Regions from separate parts of the Dietzia sp. NPDC055340 genome, predicted to be linked through region 2. Evidence: predicted binding sites of a transcription regulator. Region 2 holds the regulator's gene; each other region holds the start of a gene.
What was found. The regulator LexA, encoded in region 2, represses DNA repair genes until DNA is damaged. The targets are predictions, from matches to a motif close to CGAACANNTGTTCG.
Positions count from the first base shown of each region.

Region 1 (4,857 bases), on a different contig from region 2:
GGCTGGTCACCACCTATGGCGACCGGGCCGTGATGCTCCTTCCCGGATCGGACGCCGGCGCCACCGCGCGGGACGCGGCCGGCCGCCTGTCATCCCACCGCGCCACGGTCGGCGCCTCCGGTCCCATCGCCGGCCTGCCCGGACTCGACGGGGCCGACGGCGGAGGCGGAGTCGTCGACCACGTGGAACGAGCCCGGCGGGCCGCCCGGCTGCTCATCGCCCTGGACCGCGAAGGCGACGGCGCGGCGACCGAGGAGCTGGGGCTGTACGGCCTGCTGTTCAGCGAGGTCGACCGCGAATTCGTGGGCCGATTCATCGAGAGTCACCTGGGACCCGTCCGCGCCAGTGACCGCGCGCGCGGCACCGCCCTACTCGAGACGTTGCAGGCGTGGTTCGCAGCCGAGGGCAGCCCGTCGGCCACCGCCGCGCGACTGTTCGTGCACGTCAACACGGTGTATCAACGGCTCGAGCGACTCGACGCCGTCCTGGGCCCGGGCTGGCGGCGGGGCGACCGCGCGCTCGAACTACGCCTCGCGTTGCGCATGTCCGAGCTCCGCGGGGCCTGAGCAGCTCCCGCCCAGGCCTACGAGCGCACCACGTCGTAGATCATCTTCTGGATCCCGTTCCCGTAAGCCTCGTGCTCGACCAGCGCCAGCGACTGCGCGTCCCTGTCGGCCGCACTGAACAGGCGCTTGCCGGCGCCGAGGAGCAGGGGGAAGACCAGCAGGTGGTAGCGGTCCACCAGCCCGGCGTCGGCGAGCGCGTGCCCGAGCGTCCCGCTGCCCTGCACCAGGATCGGGCCGCCCTCGGTCTCCTTGAGAAGAGCCACCTCCTCCACCGACCGGAGGATGGCGATCGGCCCCCAGTCGTCCACCAGATCCTCATTGCGCAGCGTCTCCGACACCACGTACTTGGGCAGTTCGTTGTAGCGGGCGAAGTCGTCGGTCATCGTGGGCCAGATCGGCGCGAACGCCTCATAGCTCCGGCGGCCCAGCAGCAGCGCCGCAGCCTCCTCCTGCTCCCGCCCCTTGAGTTCGTATGCGGCCGGGTCGAACGCCACGTTCCGGTACGTCCACCCCGCGTTGCGGTATCCCTCTTCTCCACCCGGGGCCTCCATCACGCCGTCGAGCGAGACGAATGCCGTGATGATCAGGGTCCTCATGGGCGTCCTCCTGCCAGCACAGTTTCCTCCAGGCGCGCGTAGCTGATCTCCATGCCGTCGGTCATGCCGGTGCCCAGGATCGCGTCGCGCTGTTCGCGGCTGTCGTAGGTCACCACGAGCGAGATCAGCGTGCCACCGTCGACGGGGGTGAGCGTCTGCTCGTTGCGGGTGGGCGGGCCGTCGACGCCCTCCATCGTCTCCAGGAACACCTCGCGATGCGGTGGGTCGGTCTCCAGCAGCTCGCCGACCAGGGCGAACCCCTGGCCTTCCGTGCCGTTGGTCGGCGCGTACGCGTAGCGGTGCCGGTCCCCCGGCTTCGTGCTCGTGACACATTCGGTGAACTCCCAGCCTTCGGGCCCGTAGCACCACTGCCGCAGCAGTTCCGGATCGTGGTGGGCGGCCCACACCTGCTCCGGGGTCCCGCGCACGACCCGGCTGATCCGGACCGTGGTGTCGGACAGCAGTTGGGCGCTCGTGGCGCGGTCGGCGGCGAAGCTCCGCAGGTCGGCGAGCACGTCGTCGATCTGCCCCATGGCGGAGGTCATGCCCTCCTCCATGCCCATCTCGAGGAGTTGCTCGAGTTCGGGCAGGCTGTTGAAGTGGGTGGTCGTGGTGAGGCGCGAGCCGCCGTCCGTCTCGGCGAACTCGAAGACCATACGCATGGACGGCATGTCGGTGTTGGGCTCGCCGTCGTCGCGGGTGAAGCCGTCGAGGACCTCGAACGAGCGTCCCTCCGCGACCGCCAGGAACTCCCAGTAGCCGCCGGAGCGGTCACCGTCGGGGCCGGTCATGTAGTACTCGGACAGACCGCCGGGCGCGAGGTCGTGGCGGACGAACGTCGCGGGCCACGTGGGTGGCCCCCAGAACTTCTCGAGTTGGCGCGGGTCGGCGTAGGCGTCCCAGAGACGCCGGAGCGGAACGGTGAAATCGGCGACGACGACGAGGGTCAGCGCCTCCGGGTCCTTGGCTACTGAGGTGATGGGCATTGTGAGCCTCCAGGGATGAGATCGGCCTGCGTGGTGGGACGTGGCGGGCCAGTACCTTTCGCGGTCCTCCTTCCTCGGTTTCCGACCAGGGTCGTTCAGTCTTCGGCCAGGAACGCATCGAGGCGGTCGATACGGCCGCGCCACAGCTGTTCATAGCTGGTGAGCAGGCCCTGTGCGGTGCGGATGGTCTCGGGATTGCCGCGGATCCGGCGTTCTCGGCCGATGCGGTTGTTGCTGATCAACCCGGCCTCCTCGAGGACGTTGACGTGCTTACGGACCGCCGCGAACGACATCGCGTACCGCTCGGCGAGTTCGGAGACGGACGCCTCCTCGACGAGCGTGCGCCGGACGATGTCGCGGCGCGTGGCATCAGCCAGCGCTCGGAAGATCCGGTCGACGTCGGCATCGCTGAAGTCCGTCTCGTACGGTTGATGTAGAACCATTTGGTATCACGCTAGGCCGAACACGCCCGCCCGTCAATAGCTGACGCCGCGGAATCCTCCCGGGCCCGGCCCTTGACCTGGACTGCCCTGAAAGGGTGGTTCAGGGCACTGCAGGTCAACGCGCCGGGGCGGTCCCGAGTGCCACCCCGCCCCGCACCTGTCGCATCCCGATTCCGCCGGCCCCGACAATCCCGCCGGTCAACAATGTCGTAACTCGAACATACAGTCGATCACATGACGACCAACCACCCCTTCACCACCCAGAAGTCGGCCCCTTCGACCGAGGCGCTCACCACGCAGTTCGAGCAGAGATTCGAGCCGCCGCCGGGATTCACCACGACCACAGCCCCCGCCACCGAGGTGCTCGTCCCGGACGCTTTCAGCCGATGGGACCCCGGACAGCAACGCGGGTATCTCGCCCAACGAGTGATCAACGCCGCCGAGGGCGGCACCGTCGTCTACGCCTATGCCTGCGTTCGCAGGGCCACCGAGCACGACGAGCAGCGCGACCCGCTGGACACGGCCGCCACCATGGTGGGCGCGTCGATGGCCTTGTCGCGCCGCGGCGCATTCCGCCTCGTCGCCACAGCGGTGGAATTGATCGAGCGGCTCCCGCGAACCGCGGCACTGCTGACGACCGGATGGATCGGGGTCCACGCAGCCCACGCCATCGCCGAGGAGACCGCACTGGTCGAGGACACGCTGATCCCTGAACTCGACCGGCGCATCTGCGAGGGCCTCGCACCGACCAGGCGACGAACGCACCCGCCCAGAATCGGACCTCTCCGCAAGATGCTCAGCAAGCATGTCGCGGCCTGCGACCCCGTGGGTGCCGATGCGCGCGCACAGCAGACGCGACGTGATCAGAACGTGAGGATGACGCCCATATCGGGCGACCTCGCCCGGATCACCGCGACCCTCACCGCAGTGGACGCCATCGAGATCGCCGACCGCATCGAGGCGCTGGTACGCACCGTCCCCGCGGACGATTCCCGGACCAGCGGGCAACTCCGAGCCGCCGGCCTACTCGCCCTGAGTCGCGGCTGGACCTGTCTGCCGGAGCCCGACGGCAGCCACCCCACCGATCCGGCCGCGCAAGAGGCGGCTCGGCGGGTGATCATCCATTCCTATGACGACGGAGATCCCGACTTCCGCGGGCTGTTCCTGACGGGATACGGTCCGGTCACCGGCTACACCGCCGATGAGTTGCAGCGCATGGCGAGACGAAGGCTCGACGCGCTGGACACTCTCGCCGACCCGGACAGCGAGGGCGCGCGCCGGTACTCCCCCTCGGAGGCACTGTCCCACTTCTGCCGGGGCCGCGACGGCACTTGCGTATTTCCCGGATGCCAGACCCCGGCGGACAAGACCGACCTCGATCACATCATCCCGTTCGACCATGACGAACCCGGCCGTGGCGGTCACACGACAAGCGACGATCTCGGCTGTCTCTGCCGCACGCATCATCGCCTCAAGACCGAAGGCCTATGGGCGTACTACCGGAACACCGAAGGGGTCTACGTGTGGATCCACGGGCCGAACCATCCCGACCGGGACCCCGGGACGCGGATCATGAGCGTCCCCAACGGGCCGCTCGCGCAGTTCGCCGCACCGCGGCACCCCGAGCGCAGTTGTCTACAACAGGAGTCGGCGGAGGCCGGCCGGACCGGCGACGGCATAGCCGGGGCAGGACGCCGGCCGCACAGGCGGCAGCGCCGGCACACCGAACGGCGGTACCTGCGGGCGCAGGCCGAGCAGCGGCTCCGGCCGACGGGCGGATCCGCCGAGCAGCCGCCGGGGCAGCAGGGGCGGTCGGCAGCCTAGGCCGCGCCGCCGGGTGTCAGTTCAGGCCCGCGTACGAGTGCAGACCGGAGACCACGATGTTGATGAAGAACAGGTTGAACACCAGCACCACGAATCCGGCGATGTTGATCCACGCCGCCTTCTTCGGGCCCCAGCCGGAGGTGGCGCGAGCGTGCAGGTAGCCGGCGTACAACACCCACGAGATGAACGACACCGTCTCCTTGGGGTCCCAGCCCCAGAACCGGCCCCACGCGCTCTCGGCCCACACCGCGCCCAGCAGGATGCCCACGCCGAAGACGGGGAAGCCGATCACGGTGACGCGGTAGGCCAGCCGGTCGAGGGTCTCCGCCGCCGGCAGGGGGCGGGCCAACCCGGCAGCCCAGCCGTTCTCCTGGCCCTGCGGCTGCCACACGCGGATGAGGTACATGATCGACACGACACCCGGGACGAGCAGGATCCCCGC
Region 1 covers NZ_JBSHML010000018.1:37,947-42,803, forward strand. The annotation lists gene ACWIFB_RS13480 (helix-turn-helix domain-containing protein) at 1-566, shown strand, start outside; gene ACWIFB_RS13485 (dihydrofolate reductase family protein) at 584-1,162, opposite strand; gene ACWIFB_RS13490 (SRPBCC family protein) at 1,159-2,148, opposite strand; gene ACWIFB_RS13495 (ArsR/SmtB family transcription factor) at 2,244-2,591, opposite strand; gene ACWIFB_RS13500 (DUF222 domain-containing protein) at 2,826-4,415, shown strand; gene ccsB (c-type cytochrome biogenesis protein CcsB) at 4,432-4,857, opposite strand, start outside.
Region 1: ACWIFB_RS13500 (DUF222 domain-containing protein) is a predicted target of LexA. The motif match lies at 2,807-2,820, and genes of this name have one in related genera.

Region 2 (4,857 bases):
AGTTCCGACCGGAGCAGTTACCTGATCATCTGCGTGTCAGGTTCGAGGTCGTCGACGGCGACACGGTGGTCGACGCGGGGACCGACCTCAGAGCACTGCGTTCCAGACTCACCGACAAAGTCCGTTCCACCCTCAATCGACGGCTGATCCCCGACGACGGGCCGCACCGCGAATGGACTGCCGACACGATCGGTGATCTGCCTCGCTCGGTGACGGGGTCGGTGGACGGCGTCGAGGTGACCGTCTATCCCGCCCTGCGGATCGCGACAGACGGCATCCACCGGGTCGCGTGCACCACCGAGGAAGAGCGCCGGGCGACCCAGACCAAGGCCGTCCTGTCCTTGATGACCGCTGATCTCGTCGCACCGTCGTCGATCCTCCGGGGGCGCCCGGTCGAGCAACGTCTCGCCCTCAGCCAGTATCCGTACGGCGGCATCGATGCTCTGGTCTCGGATGCCTCTCTCGCCGTGTGCGCCAGACTGCTCGCGAGCCGACAGGGCGCGCCGGTACTCGAGGCCGCTGATTTCCTGGAACTACGTGCCACCGCGCGGGCCGAGGTGCCGGGGGCTGTCGCCACCTCCATCTCGACCGTCGTGACAGCGTTGGTCCGGGCTCAGCAGGTCTCGGCACGCCTGGCGGAGTCCCCGCCCACGCTCGCTGACACTGTTCGTCCCTCCCTGGAGTACCTGACCGGAAAAGGGTTCCTGGCCCGGCATCCCGCGTCCGTGCTGCCGCATCTGGAGCGCCATGTCCGAGCCGTGTCGATGCGCCTGGATCTGGCGGAGAAGGCGCCGGGGCGCCACGCCGAACTGTCGGCACGGGTTGCCCGCTCGGAATCCACGGTCGAGGAGGCATGTGCTGTGCTTCGCGCGCGGCCGGGCGGCGCCAGAGCGATCCGTGACCTGCGGTGGATGCTGGCGGAATACCGGGTCGGGCTGTTCGCGCAGTCGCTCGGTACGGCCCAGTCGGTATCGCCGGAGCGGATCGACAAGGCTGTCCGTACCGCACTGTCCCAGAAGTCCTCGCGTTGAGCCGGCCGGCTACCGAGTGTCGCGGCGCTCTTTGAGAGCGATGATCTCTCGTTCGAAATCGTCCGCCGAACTGAACTGCTTGTATACGGAGGCGAACCTCAGATACGCGACTTCGTCCAAGTCCTGCAGCGGCCCCAGGATGGCGAGTCCGATCTCGTGCGCAGGGACCTCGGAGGCGCCTCGTGCGCGGACCGCGTCCTCGACCTGCTGCGCGAGCCTGCGGAGTGCGGCTTCCTCCACAGACCTCCCCTGGCATGCACGGCGCACGCCTCTGACCACTTTGTCGCGGCTGAAGGACTCGGTCACTCCATTGCGTTTGAGGACCGTCAGCAGAGGCGTCTCGAGAGTGGTGAACCTGTGCCCGCATTCCGAACACTCGCGACGGCGTCTGATCGCCTGCCCCTCGTCGACGGACCGGGAATCGATCACCCGGGAGTCCTCGTTGTGGCACGTCGGGCAGTACATTCCCGTTCCGCCCTTCATTGACCGGATCTCACGCCCTCAGGTGAACTGCTCACCGGGACGGAGACGGACCATGTGCCGTCTCTACTCCAGTCTAAGAGGCCGACCACCCGATCACGCGTAGGCGGGCCCGCCGAGGAAGGCCAGCGCCAGGAGCATCGCGATCCCGAAAAGGACTCCACAGACGACCAGCGCCCACGTCGGCACGTCATCCACCACTCCCACTGGCGCCGTCGCCGGCGCCTGCACGTTGCACGCGCGCACAGACCCCGCCGATCGGACCACGATCCGACGACCGGGCACGACCGGGGCAGCAGAAGTCGAACGACCGCTCGCCGGCGATCGGTCGAATGCCACACCCCGGCGCTGCACTGACTTGCGTGCCGATACCGGCCGCGCGCGATCCGTGCTCACAGCCCCACCGGCACGTCGGCCCTTCGAACGGACCACCGGCCGGGTGCGTGAGGCGCCGGACGGCAGAGCCGACGCCGGCCGCCCGCCCCGGCCCCCCGAGTCCCGGACCGGGACGACGCCGTGTTCCCCTGCGCAGACCTCGGTCCAGCTCCGCGTGAGGTGCGCGTGCGACTGAAGCTCCTGAACGGACATGGCCACTCCCTACTCGACAGACTGTGCGACACGGAATCGCACGCTTGTGTGTGTTGCCCGAAACACCTGTTCGAACTCGAACACTGCCTAGAGTTGTATCACGCGACTCCGACAGAGTCACCACCCGAGCGCGAATTTCTTCGAACAGGTGTGTGGCGCTTCGTTCCCGGCCCGTCTAGGGTGTAGACAAAGAGAGACGTCGAACATCCATTCGCCGAAGGGACATCGCGATGCCGAAACCGGACTTCGAGGCGCTCACGCCTCGTCAGAAGAGCGTGCTGCTACATATCCACGACACGGTGAAAGACCGTGGATATCCGCCCAGCATCCGGGAGATCGGCGATGCGGTGGGACTGCAGTCCACCTCCTCCGTCGCGCATCAGCTCCGGACCCTCGAGAAGAAGGGCTTTCTGACCCGGGATCCCCACAAGCCGCGGGCGGTCGACGTGCATGGCGTCCCGGGCCAGAAGTCGCGGGGTCGGCGCGCACCCACCCCGCCTCAGGGGCGCCCGTCCGGGGCAACGGAAGCGGTCTATGTTCCCGTGCTGGGGCGCATCGCCGCCGGGGGGCCGATTCTGGCTGAACAGGCGGTCGACGAAGTGTTCCCGCTACCTGCGGACCTGGTGGGGTCGGGGGAGTTGTTCATGCTCAAGGTGGTCGGCGAGTCGATGATCGACGCCGCGATCTGTGACGGCGACTATGTGGTGGTCCGTCAGCAGAACGTGGCCGACAACGGCGAGATCGTGGCCGCGATGATCGACGGGGAGGCCACGGTCAAGACCTTCCGTAAGGACGAGACGGGCGTCTGGCTACTTCCCCATAATCCCGCGTTCAGCCCCATTCCCGGCGAGCATGCGACGGTGCTCGGCAAGGTTGTCACGGTCTTCCGCAAGATGTGACGTTCACGAGAAGTCCCCAGTCCGGCCCGCGCCGCCTGCTCCCGGAACCCGGGCTCAGGCGGCGCCGCCGTGTGTGCCGTCGGCCAGGAACTCGGACACCTCGCCGGCCACCGACTGGGGCAGCCGCACCGTGATCCTCGTGCCCTCCTGCGTGTGCGCCTCAGCGAGAACCGCGCCCTCCGCGTGCACCCGGGAGATCACCTCACCCCGCCGGTAGGGCACGAGTAGCGTGACCTCAGTGTCACCGGAGGCAATGATGTCCATGATCGCCTCGAGGAGCTCGTCCATCCCCTCCCCCGTCGCGGCGGACACGAACACGCCGTCCGGAACCGCGTGATGCAGCTCGGTCAGCACCAACGGGTCTGCCGCATCGATCTTGTTGATCACGACCAACTCACGGGGCCGCTCGGCGCCCTGCTCCTCGACGACGTCGTTGATCACCCTGCGCACCGCTTCGATCTGGTGCAGCGGCATCGGATCCGAGCCATCGACCACGTGCAGGAGCAGTTCCGAATCGACGACCTCTTCCAGAGTCGATCGGAATGCCTCAACGAGTTGCGTGGGAAGGTGTCGGACGAAGCCCACGGTGTCGGTGAACACGACCGTTCGCCCGTCCGGGAGATCTGCACGCCGGGTCGTGGGGTCCAGGGTGGCGAACAGCGCGTTCTGAACGAGCACCCCGGCTCCGGTGATCCGGTTCAGGAGACTCGATTTACCGGCGTTCGTGTACCCGGCGATCGCGATCGACGGCACCGGGGTGGCACGACGGCGGTGACGCTTGGTGTCGCGAGCCTGCTTCATACCCTTGATCTCGCGTCGCAGCTTCGCCATCCGCTCACGGATCCGGCGGCGGTCGGTTTCGATCTTGGTCTCGCCGGGACCGCGCAGGCCCACCCCACCGTTGCTGCCGGCGCGGCCGCCTGCCTGCCGGGAGAGCGACTCGCCCCAACCCCGCAGCCTGGGAAGCATGTACTCCATCTGGGCCAGCGAGACCTGCGCCTTGCCTTCGCGGCTCGTGGCGTGCTGGGCGAAGATATCCAGGATCAGTGCGGTCCGGTCGATGACCTTGACGTTCACGGCTTTCTCCAGCGAGATCAGCTGGCCCGGGGTCAGCTCACCGTCACAGATTACCGTATCCGCGCCGGTGGCGGCGATCACATCCTTGAGCACGCTCACCTTGCCGGACCCGATGTACGTCGACGCATCGGGCTTGTCCCGGCGCTGGATCAGCGCGTCGCACACCTCGGACCCGGCGGTCTCCGCGAGTTGGGCGAGCTCGGCCATCGCCGCGTCGGCCTGGGCGGACGAGCCCTCGGTCCACACCCCGACGAGCACGACCCGCTCCAGTCGGAGTTGCCGGTACTCGGCATCGTTGACGTCCTGGAGCTCTGTGGACAGACCCGCGACCCGGCGCAGCGAGGAGCGTTCCTCGAGCTGCAGTTCGCCGATGGAGGGGTCGAGATTACGTAGTGGGCGGTCCGCCGCCCCGGATTCGTTAGTCATTCCCGGCCATCATCTCATACCAAGCCCGGTCATGCCGCCGGGCGCCGACCCCGGGATAGACGGAGAACATGCGCTACGACCTCCGGAATGTGCCCTCCGCGACGAGTACCGACGGGCCGGTGAGCGTGGATCCGCTCTCGGTCAGGCCGACGGCGACCTCCCCGCCCGGCACCGTGACGACGACCTCGCCGGCGGTCCGGCCGGCATCCGCGAGCGCGGCCACCGCCGTGGCGACGATTCCGGTCCCACAGGACATCGTCTCGCCCGCCCCACGTTCATGGACCCGCATCGAGACACGGCCCTCCCGCAGGGGAGTCGAGATCTCCACGTTGACCCCCTCCGGAAAGAAGTCCGTG
Region 2 covers NZ_JBSHML010000023.1:2,984-7,840, reverse strand. The annotation lists gene hrpA (ATP-dependent RNA helicase HrpA) at 1-1,031, shown strand, start outside; gene nrdR (transcriptional regulator NrdR) at 1,041-1,496, opposite strand; gene lexA (transcriptional repressor LexA) at 2,330-2,998, shown strand; gene hflX (GTPase HflX) at 3,053-4,501, opposite strand; gene dapF (diaminopimelate epimerase) at 4,575-4,857, opposite strand, start outside.

Region 3 (4,857 bases), on a different contig from region 2:
ACTGGCGAAGGCAGCCCCACCGCCGAGGTCCCCGTTCTCAACATCGCGAACCTCCTCACGGTGCTGCGGATCATCCTGGTCCCGGTCTTCCTCGTCGTGTTCTTCGTGGCGGGCGCCCAGGACGCCTGGTGGCGGATCGGTGCGTTCTGCGTGTTCGCCGTCGCGATGTTGACCGACTACGCAGACGGTTACCTCGCGCGCAGACTCGGACTCATCACCGATTTCGGCAAGATCGCCGACCCGATCGCGGACAAGGCACTCATGGCCGCGGCAATGATCTCGCTCTCGCTCGTCCACGATTTGTTCTGGTGGGTCACCGTCGTCATCCTGGTGCGCGAAGTCGGGATCACGCTCTGGCGCTTCTTCGGCGTCGACCACGTGGTGGCGGCGAGCAGGGGCGGCAAGCTCAAGACCGTCACGCAGACACTCGGCGTCGGGCTGCTCATCCTGCCGCTGCCCTACTGGGTGTGGCCACTGGAGTGGCTCATCGTCGGCGTGGCGGTGGTGCTGACCGTCTACACCGGGATCGACTACGTGGTCAAGGCCCGGCAGGCCGCGGCGCGTGGCCGATGAGCGAGCCCGGGGCGGTCGAGGGGCCGGGGAAGGCGTCGGTGGAGGAGGCACTCGTCGCGACGCTGAAGGCCCGGGGATGGACCCTCGCCACTGCCGAGTCGCTGACAGCCGGCCTCGTGGCGGCCACGATCGCGGACGTGCCCGGGGCCAGTGCGGTGTTGCGGGGCGGGCTCGTCGTCTACGCCACCGACCTCAAGCATGTCCTGGCCGACGTGCCGCAGAACGTCCTGGACCTGCACGGAGCGGTGTCCGCGGAGACCGCGCGGGCGCTGGCCACGGGCGCGGCGGCCCGCTGCCGGGCGGACGTCGGACTCGCGCTGACCGGGGTGGCGGGCCCCGACGAGCAGGAGGGTCTTCCGGTCGGCACTGTGTACGTGGGGCTGTGCGTCCCAGGTCGTGCGGCATGGTCGGTGCGGTTGGCGCTCGCCGGTGATCGACGGCGGATCCGCGACCAGGCGTGCGACGCGGCGATGTCGCTGGTCACCGAGGTGGCGGCCGGGGCCCGCCCGGCCGGCGGGAACGGAGGGCGGGATCGATGAACGGACGTCCTGCGACGGGGATCGGGAAAGTGGGAACGAATCCGGAAGGTGACGCGTTGTACCCGGTGATGCCGAACATCCAGATGACCACACTGCCCCGCCCCGACCAGCCCAGCGCCCCGCCGTTGTTGCGCGAGACCCTCGGGACGGTTCTGCGTGGCCTGCGCGGGGAGTCAGGTCGGACCCTGCGGGATGTAGCCGACGCGGCGAGGGTCAGCCCCGGATATCTCTCCGAGATCGAGCGGGGGCGCAAGGAGGCCTCCAGCGAATTGCTTGCGTCGATCTCCGGAGCGCTGGAGGTGTCGCTCGGCGAGATCCTCATCCGCGCGGCGCTGGAGGTCTCGCCACCGGGCACGTTCACCGAGCCCGTGCTCGCAGCCTGATTCCCTTTCCGGGACAACTCCAGGTGGTCCACCCATGACGGCGTTCGGTACCGTAGAACAGACCCGTCGTCCGAATCGGCAGAAGGACTAAACGCAGCGATGGCCAATCCGTTTTCCAAGGCATGGCGCTACCTCATGGCGTTGTTCGATTCGAAGATCGACGAACACGCCGATCCGAAGGTGCAGATCCAGCAGGCCATCGCCGACGCGCAGCGTCAGCACCAGCAGCTCTCACAGCAGGCCGCGGCCGTCATCGGTAACCAGCGCCAGCTCGAGATGAAACTGAACCGGCAACTCGCGGACATCGAGAAGCTCCAGGGGTCTACCCGTCAGGCGCTGCAGATGTCGGACCAGGCCCGTCAGAACGGTGACGTGCAGAAGGCCACCGAGTACGAGAACGCCGCCGAGGCGTTCGCGGCGCAGCTCGTCACCGCGGAGCAGAACGTGGAGGACCTCAAGGGTCTGCACGATCAGTCTCTTCAGGCCGCCGGTCAGGCGAAGAAGGCCGTCGAGCAGAACGCCATGGTGCTCCAGCAGAAGGTCGCAGAGCGCACCAAGCTCCTCAGCCAGCTCGAGCAGGCCAAGATGCAGGAGCAGGTCAGTGCCTCCCTGCAGTCGATGTCGGAGCTGTCGTCCGGTGGTAACACCCCGAACCTCGATCAGGTCCGCGACAAGATCGAGAAGCGTTACGCCAACGCACTCGGCTCCGCGGAGCTCGCCCAGAACTCGGTCCAGGGCCGGATGATGGAGATCGAGCAGGCGTCCACGCAGATGGCGGGCCACAGTCGGCTCGAGCAGATCCGGGCGTCGATGCAGGCGGAGGGCGGCCAGCTCGGCCAGGGCAGCGGCTCCTCCGGTCAGCTCGGACAGGGCCAAGCGCAGCCGGCCACACCGCCCCAGCAGCAGGCGCAGACCGAACAGCAGTGATCTGGAGGCACACGGGCCGTCGGCGGGTTCGCCGGCGGCCCGTTGTCGTCCGAACAGGGAGGTGCAGCGGGTGACACTGACCGAGTTCAACGCCAGAACGGTGGAGGCCTTCGGTGAACTCCGCGCGGACCACCTCGTGCGGACGCACCATCTGGCCGCGTGCGGTGGCCGTACCGCCCATGAGGCGATCGATGGAGGACAATCGGTCAAGCAGGTCTGGCTCGCGCTCTGTGACGAGTTCGACGTCCCCGAACAGTTGCGCTAGCGCCATATGTACGGCGTGTCGTTCGACGTCGAACAGACGTTCCCCTACACTGGAACACGGATGACGGCGGGCCCCCGCTGTCCACAGGGCGTCACCAGTCCACAGGAGACGGTCGCCGGGCCTCGTATGGCGCTTCGTGTCGTACCCGGCCCGTAACGTCCGCGAGTGAAACCACACAGACCGATCGGCGAGGCGCCGGAGGTCGAGCACGAACGGAGCAGACACATGGCAGCTAAGGCCAAGACGGGCACGGGCAAGCCCGGCGCCGCGCAGAATCGTGAGCAGGCACTCGAACTGGCCCTGGCCCAGATCGACAAGGCCTACGGCAAGGGCTCCGTCATGCGGTTGGGAGACGACAATCGGCCGCCGGTCCAGGTCATCCCCTCCGGCGCACTGTCGCTGGACGTGGCGCTCGGGGTCGGCGGATTCCCCCGTGGCCGTGTCGTGGAGATCTACGGTCCGGAGTCCTCGGGTAAGACCACCGTGGCCCTCCACGCTGTCGCCAACGCCCAGGCCGCCGGTGGTATCGCGGCGTTCATCGATGCGGAACACGCACTCGATCCGGAGTACGCACGCAAGCTCGGCGTGGATACGGACAACCTCATCGTCTCTCAGCCGGATACCGGCGAGCAGGCGCTCGAGATCGCGGACATGCTCGTCAAGTCCGGAGCCATCGACATCCTGGTGATCGACTCCGTTGCGGCGCTCGTGCCGCGCGCGGAGATCGAGGGCGAGATGGGCGACAGTCACGTCGGACTCCAGGCCCGCCTCATGAGTCAGGCCCTGCGAAAGATGACGGGCGCCCTGCACAACACCGGGACCACCGCGGTGTTCATCAACCAGCTTCGCGAGAAGATCGGCGTGATGTTCGGCTCGCCCGAGACCACCACCGGTGGTAAGGCGCTCAAGTTCTACGCCTCGGTGCGGCTGGACGTGCGTCGCATCGAGACGCTGAAGGACGGGGCGGACGCGGTCGGTAACCGCACCAAGGTCAAGGTCGTCAAGAACAAGGTTGCGCCGCCCTTCAAGATCGCCGAGTTCGACATCGTCTACGGCGAGGGCATCAGCCGCGAGGGCTCGCTCATCGACATGGGCGTGGAGAACGGCTTCATCAAGAAGTCCGGTTCCTGGTTCACCTACGGTCAGGACCAGCTGGGGCAGGGTAAGGAGAATGCCCGCCGCTACCTCAAGGAGAACCCGGCCGTCCGGGACGAGATCGAGCGCAAGATCCTGGACAAGCTCAACATCGGAGCTGGGGCCGAGATCGCGGAGATCGAGGCGGAGTCCGACGAGGACGCCCCGATCGACGTGGTGCCCGTCGAGTTCTGATGCCGATGGATCGGACGCGCCCGGAAGGGCAGCGCGCGACCGGTCAGCGCCCGGAGCTCGATGCGGATGAGCTCCGGGCGGCAATAGCGGCGGTCGAAGCCCGTCCGTCGGGATCGTCGGACCTGCCTCCGCTCGCTCCGGAGGCGCACGAGGCGGCAACGGCGGCACTGCGGTTACTCCGCTACCGGCCACGTAGTGAGCATGAGCTACGTGGGCGTCTGGCCGAGAAGGAACACCCGGCAGAGGCGATCGACGAGGCGATCGACCGCATCCGGGTGTGGGGCTTGATCGACGACGGGGAGTTCGCTGCGGAATGGGTGCGGGGTCGTCGGCGGCGGCGGGGTCGAGCCCGCGGCGCCCTGGAACGCGAGCTCCGGGACAAGGGCGTCGCGGAGGCCCACATCGCCGACGCGGTGGCCGATATAGACGATTCCGATGAACGTCTGCAGGCCACGGAACTCGTGCGCGCTCGTTTGTCGAGACGCCCTGCCGGCGCGGCCAGCGGAGCGGCTCGCGCCGGGGAACGGCGTCGACTCGTGTCGTTCCTCGCCCGGCGGGGCTATCCCACGGGGCTGGCCATGGCCGTGGTGGATGCCGAGTTGGCGGCCCACGCTTCGTCCTGAGTACCCTGGCCTGCGTGGATTCTCTCGTGACCGACCTGCAGCAGGCGCCCGGGGACGCCCCGGTGGACGGCGCCGATCAGCGGACCTACCAGGTGCGCACCTTCGGATGCCAGATGAACGTCCATGACTCCGAACGGATGTCCGGGGTCCTGGAAGAGGCGGGCTATATCCCCTTCGAGGGGGAGGCCGACCCGGTGACCGGCGCCCTTCCGGACCTC
Region 3 covers NZ_JBSHML010000014.1:100,747-105,603, forward strand. The annotation lists gene pgsA (CDP-diacylglycerol--glycerol-3-phosphate 3-phosphatidyltransferase) at 1-573, shown strand, start outside; gene ACWIFB_RS11950 (CinA family protein) at 570-1,112, shown strand; gene ACWIFB_RS11955 (helix-turn-helix domain-containing protein) at 1,181-1,495, shown strand; gene ACWIFB_RS11960 (PspA/IM30 family protein) at 1,595-2,422, shown strand; gene ACWIFB_RS11965 (DUF3046 domain-containing protein) at 2,493-2,687, shown strand; gene recA (recombinase RecA) at 2,913-4,016, shown strand; gene ACWIFB_RS11975 (regulatory protein RecX) at 4,022-4,639, shown strand; gene miaB (tRNA (N6-isopentenyl adenosine(37)-C2)-methylthiotransferase MiaB) at 4,666-4,857, shown strand, end outside.
Region 3: recA (recombinase RecA) is a predicted target of LexA. The motif match lies at 2,717-2,730, and genes of this name have one in related genera.